Regions from separate parts of the Paenibacillus sp. HGF5 genome, predicted to be linked through region 2. Evidence: predicted binding sites of a transcription regulator. Region 2 holds the regulator's gene; the other holds the start of a gene.
What was found. Region 2 encodes Rex, which represses fermentation and respiration genes when NADH is low (regulators of the CRP and FNR family bind a similar motif). Its sites were predicted from a motif close to TTGTGAAATATTTCACAA; they were not measured.
Positions count from the first base shown of each region.

Region 1: a site for Rex is predicted at 1,394-1,411, ahead of HMPREF9412_RS05250 (formate/nitrite transporter family protein). Genes of this name have one in related genera too.

Region 1 is NZ_AEXS01000028.1:4,237-7,366, forward strand. It holds gene HMPREF9412_RS05245 (APC family permease) at 1-283, shown strand, start outside; gene HMPREF9412_RS05250 (formate/nitrite transporter family protein) at 426-1,286, opposite strand; gene HMPREF9412_RS05255 (MFS transporter) at 1,735-2,982, opposite strand; gene HMPREF9412_RS05260 (TetR/AcrR family transcriptional regulator) at 3,095-3,130, opposite strand, start outside.
Region 2 is NZ_AEXS01000167.1:38,170-41,299, forward strand. It holds gene HMPREF9412_RS27510 (amidohydrolase) at 1-1,110, opposite strand, end outside; gene HMPREF9412_RS27515 (redox-sensing transcriptional repressor Rex) at 1,085-1,750, opposite strand; gene dinG (ATP-dependent DNA helicase DinG) at 1,816-3,130, opposite strand, start outside.

The DNA.
Region 1 (3,130 bases), on a different contig from region 2:
CGCCTTCCAGGAAAAATGGAAAAAGTGGCAGCCGGACATCCGGCTGGTGACGCTGCACTCGCCTTATCGGAGCATCATTCAGCCGCTGACGAAATTCATCGATACCGTGCAGCGCAAGGCAAGCGAATCCGACTATCAGGTTACCGTCGTCATTCCGCAGTTCATCCCCAAGAAGGGCTGGCATAATTTCCTGCACAATCAATCCAGCCTGCTCATCCGGGCACATCTCCTGTATCGGCGAGACGTGATCATCACGACGGTTCCCTACCATTTAAAAAAATAGCGGGCTTGTTCCCTGCTTGATTCATTACTGGGAACAGCCTCGCCCATCACGAAAAAAAGCTGCGTTCATCCTCTACCTTCTACATAAAGGACGGTTGAACGCAGCTTTTTCTTTAAACCAGACGCTCGCCAGGCTTTCGGCATTATGAAGCGTTCTGCGCGGAATGAACCTGTTGAGGGGAGCTAGCCGATGGCGCAGGCGCCTGCTCGCCGCGCGGAGCGGCTGCGGCTTGGTTCTCCTTCTTCAAATACACGGTTCCGTATGTCGCTCCCACAAATAACGCGCCGCCAACGAAATTGCCCAGCCATACCGGAATGAAGTTCATCAGATACTCGCCCCAGCTGTAATAGCCTTCAAAAATCGCTGCCGGAATGAGAAACATGTTGGCCACCACGTGCTGAAACCCGATGGCGACAAACGCCATGGTCGGAAACCAGATCCCGAGAATTTTGCCGCTCATCTGATCCGATCCGTAGGACAGCCATACGGCGAGGGCTACGAGCCAGTTGCACCCAATGCCCGACAAGAAGGCTTGCAGGAAGCTGTCGTCCAGCTTATGCCCTGCCATGTCCACCAGCTTCTCCAGGTAAACGCCGCTGCCTGTCAGACCGGTCACATGGCCGAAGAAGTAAGCGACGAATAACGCTCCCAACATATTGCTGACCGTGACAAGCGCTAAATTCCGCATCATCTCCTTCGTGGAAATTCGTCTCTTGAATCTGGCCAAGGACACGGCCATCATGTTGCCCGTCAGCAGCTCCCCGCCTGCAAGCAGGACAAGAATCAATCCGACGGGGAATACCGCCGCGCCTACAAAACCGGCAATCCCTCCCCATTCCGGAGACGCTCCGGCAATCACGCGTATGTCAAGCAAAAAGCCGAGCGCAATAAATGCCCCAGCAAGGAATCCTAATATCATCACGTTTATGGCGGAGTTATGCGCTTTTTTCACCCCGTTCTCCACGGTAATCTCCGCAATGCGCTCAGGTTTATGGTAAGCCATGGTCACTCCCTCATTTCTTCCGCATCCGCCTTGTCTATCTATCCGAATGCAGCTCATGATATTCGTGTTATCGTTACCAACATTGTAACGCAGCTTCTTTGGCAAGAACGTGAATTATATCACGATCATGTCCGTCAGGGACGGACAGGTGCAGATGTGATGTTCAGTATGCCTTTATCTGCTGACCACGCTGCAGCGAGTAACATAGATCGGATTCGGTGTGCCCATTTACGCGAGATATGGATATAGGCATAGCACCTTGTCCACGGGTGGAGCTTTGGATTAACTTTAGCGGGGTGACTGCCTTTCGCTTCCTTCAAGAAATCGCATATGCCGAAAAAGCGGTGCCCGGGACTCGCCCCGGCACCGCTCTTTTGGATTGCTTTTACCAGGTACGAAATTCGTTCGTGTTTGATACCACTCTGCCAGACTCGGCATTACTTGCCCGTTAAGCCTTGGCCGCCGTCTCCATCCTAACAGTGGCTTCCGTTTCCTGCACCGGCACCTTGGCGATCGGCAGCTTCATGCTGATGAACGACGACAGCAGGAAAAGCGCGCCTGCCGTAAAATACACCACGACAATGGAGGTGACCGACATATACCATCCCGTAAGCCCGGAGCCGATGAGCAGCATGCCGGTAAATATCGGCGTCATCACGCCGTTCAGCCGGCCGATGAATTTCTCTTCCACCTGCTGCATCATCACCGCCATCAGGACCGTCTGCGCCATGGCCATCAGCACCCCGGTGACGAAGCGCATCGAGCCGGTCAGGATCGGCCACTGGGACAGCACCTCGACAAAGGTCGAGAGTCCAAGGAAGGCCAGCCCCGCAAACAGCAAGTAGGAACCTTTCACTTTGCCCGCAATCACCGCTGCGATCACACCGCCGATCAACATGCCCAAGCCCTCAAGCGCAGTGAACCACTGGACGCTGGACATCTCCAGTTGGAGACGCTCGGTGATGACGAAGATGTCAAGCGGCTGTACGAGCCCGCTGCCCAGCGCCAACAAAACGTAGACCACCAGCAGCACCTTCAACAGCCGGCTGGAACCGATGTAGGTGAAGCCTGCCTTCATGTCCTTTGCAAACGAACCGGCTGATTCCGAGTCCTTGGAAGGTTCGTCCACGGTGGAAGGCAGAAAGGCCAACACGATCGCCGAAGCGCCGAACAGAATCAGCAAGCTGATTAAAGAGGCCTGCAATCCAAATGCTTGATAAATCGTCGTGCCTACCATAGGCCCCAAAATGATAAACAGCGACATCGAGGTCTGGGATAACGCCGTGGCCGCGGGCACATGCTCATCCGGCAAACACCGCTTGATGATCTTCATGGACGATGGCTGCGAGAATTGCGAGACGACGGCCGAAACCAGCGTCACCGCAAACACGGCCTGCCAATATCCCGCATACACAACAAACAAAATAAGCAGAATGGATAAGAAGCTTAAAATGTCCCCCCAAATCATGGTTCGCTTAGGACGCCAACGGTCAGCCAGTACGCCGCCAATCATGGAAATCACGAAGATCGGCGCGTATTCAATCACGGTCAGCAGCGATACGGCGACCGGGTCATGGTTGCTCTGCTCCATAATGAAGAACAACAGCGCCATATTGCGGATCCAGATCCCGATATTTTGCATAAAATCAGACACCATCAACAGCACGAACGCGCGGTTGCCAAACAAATGCTTCATACTCCATCCCCCTGTTTAAAACCGACTATTCGGTTTATTTATTTTTGCGAAAACGCCCTTGCCTGTTAGCTAAGAAAAGCGTTTTCGATAAATCCTCCTACCGAACAGTACGCTATGAGCCTTGACCCGATAACACACCGTTCAAAAA
Region 2 (3,130 bases):
ATTCAATGCGATCATATCGGCTTTCATCCCTACCTCGAGCGTACCGATATCCTCAAGGAAAGCGGACTTGGCTCCGTACTCCGTACCCATTCGAAGCGCTTCGGAGGCCGGAATGGCCGTCGGATCCCCGCTTACTCCTTTATGGATCAGGGCAGCCAGCCGCATCTCTTCGAACATATCCAGGTTATTGTTGCTAGCAGGTCCGTCGGTTCCGAGCGACACCGTTACGCCGGCTTTCAGCAGCGCAGGTACGCGGGCGACTCCGCTGGCAAGCTTCAAATTGCTTCCGGGATTATGCGATACGGCTACTTGATGCTTGGCCAAGACTTCGATTTCTTCATCGGTCAGATGAACGGCATGCGCAAGAAGCGTAGGACGGGAGAACATGCCCAGCTTCTCCAAATGGGCAACGGGGCGAAGTCCGTAATCCTTAACATTCTGAGCCACTTCGGTTTCCGTTTCGGACATATGGGTATGCAAAGGCAGGTTCAAGTCATGGGATGCTTGAACGAATTTTTCGATGAAATCCGGCGGGCAGGTATAAGGCGCGTGCGGCGAGATCATCGTCGTAATTCTGCCGTCAGCCTTGCCATGCCAATCCTTCGCGAATGCCACCGCCTCATCCAGCTTCTGCTGCTGTACCTCGGGCGGGCATAAACCGATTACGCCGCGCGTCAGGACACCGCGCATTCCCGAGTCCTGGACAACCTTCGCGACCTGATCCATATGGTCATACATATCGACAAACGTCGTGGTTCCGCCCTTGATCATCTCCAGCACGGAGAGCGATGTGCCCCAATATACGTCGTCTGACGTGAATTTGGCTTCCATCGGCCACATTTTTTCCTGAAGCCATACCTGCAGGGCCAGATCGTCGCCATAACCGCGGAGAAGCGACATGGCGGCATGTCCATGCGTGTTCACCAATCCAGGCAGGAAGAACAGATGGGTTCCGTCGATAATCTCTGTTCCCTCTTCCACGACGGGCTCCTCTTCGCCCAGGTACGTGATCCTGTCGTTCTCAACCACCATGTATCCGCGAAGCACGGATCGGTCTTCCTCCAGTACAGCAAACGTTCCGTTCTTAACCATCCACTTCGTTGTTGTCATGTGCTGCATCCTCCTTGCCGTTATCCAAATAATAGGCCAAACTTTGCAAATCCGTTGTAAAATCAGCCGTATGAATCCGGATATGGGCTGGGGCTTTCAGGATGGTTGGCGCAAAGTTCAGAATCGCCTCGATCCCTGAGGCGATAAGCTGATTCGCTACGTTCTGCGCTTCGAAATCCGGAACGGTGATAATTCCGATTCGAATGCCGTGCTCATGAACCGTCTTCTCCAGCTCTTCCATCGGCTGTACGACCAAATTGTTAATTTTCATGCCAACTTTGGGAGAATACGAATCGAAAATCGCCACAATCTTCATATTATCCTTCAGGAATGCATTGTAATTCGATAATGCATGTCCAAGATTACCGGCCCCGACCAATGCGACATTGATCTTCTGGTCCAGCTTCAGAATCTGGCGAATCTTCTCGATCAGATAAGAAACATCATATCCGATCCCTTTCCGTCCAAAATCACCGAAATACGCCAGGTCCTTACGAATTTGAGCAGGATTGAGGTCCAGCTTCTGTCCCAGCTCCTGGGAGGAAACCGTGGAAACCTCCCTCTTCTGAAGCTCATTCAAATAGCGCAAGTATACAGGTAATCTGCGGACCACGGCTTCCGAAATTTTTTCCGATTTCATGCATGCTCCCCCTAATAATAGGCTAATAACTACATCTTTTTTTGTTGATCGTGCTTGGTTTCACTTTATTCAGCTTGGTTTCCCGCGCTTGCCTCTTCCTGCAGCCATTCCGAAATTCGGGGAACGATCCCCTCTGTCGGCATGTGCTCCATCTTCGGCCCCGGCAAGGAATATAAGAAATACTTCCCGTAATAGGATTCAATGACCCGGGTATCGTACACGATCACGATCCCTTTATCTTGTGCTGTTCTCACCAGACGCCCAAACCCCTGTTTGAAACGAATGACCGCTTGCGGAACCGAAAGCTTCATGAAGGGATTCTTCTTCTGCTGCTGCAGCAGTTCGCTCTTGGCTTCGACCAAGGGGTGATTCGGCGGCTGGAACGGCAGCCGGACGATGGCTAGACAAGTCAGCGCCTCACCCGGGATGTCTACCCCTTCCCAGAAGGAGCTGGTGCCCAGCAGCACGGAAGCGCTGTTGTCCTGAAATCTTCGGATTAACTTGGTACGGCTGGTTCCGTCCATACCTTGTCCCAATACCGTGATGTCGCTTGATGCCAGCGCTTCTTTCAGCGGCTCGTGCACCTGGCGCAGCATCCGGTACGAAGTGAACAGGACGAGCATGCGGCCATGTGTAGCGACGGCCGTATCGGCCAAAGACTTCACGAGCGTATTCACAAAGAGTGCATCCCCGACCGATCCCTTCACGCTCGGAAAATCGCGCGGCACGACAAGAAGGGCCTGTTCCCTATAATTAAACGGGGACGGGAGCTGAACCGTGTTCAGGTTCCCCGCTTCAGCCGCTTCCTGAAGACCCAGGTTCTCGATCATGAACTGAAACGATTTGTCCACCGACAAGGTCGCCGATGTCAGAATCACGCTTTGTTTCTTGTCAAAAAACAATTCCTTCAAATGAGCGCTCACGTCGACGGGCACGGCATACAGCTGCAGCGATTTGCTGCGGAAATTGCCGTTCGCCTCCATCCAGTATACCGTGCCCTCATCGTTCAGGGCCATGAAGGATCGCAGGTCTTCACGATGCGCGGCAAGGTCCTTAAACAGGCCCGAAAGGTCGGTTAACAGGCTGTCCGCGCTGTAGTCATCCAAATCTTCCTTCATTTCGGCGATCAGCTTATCGCCCTTGCGCACGACATCGCCCAGCGTCAGATGAATTTGATGCTCCAGTTCGGCCATCGAATCCCAATCCTTCGGCTTCTTAAGCGGCGACAGGCGGAGCGAGAATTGGCCGGCATCTCCCGGAGAAGCGTCTCCGCGTTCCGGAAGCAGTCCGAACAATTGATCGCTGAGCCGATCCCAGTTCTCTTTTGCGGTAATCAGGTCCGGATACAAACGGTCGATGACGGAAGACCATTCGACAGCC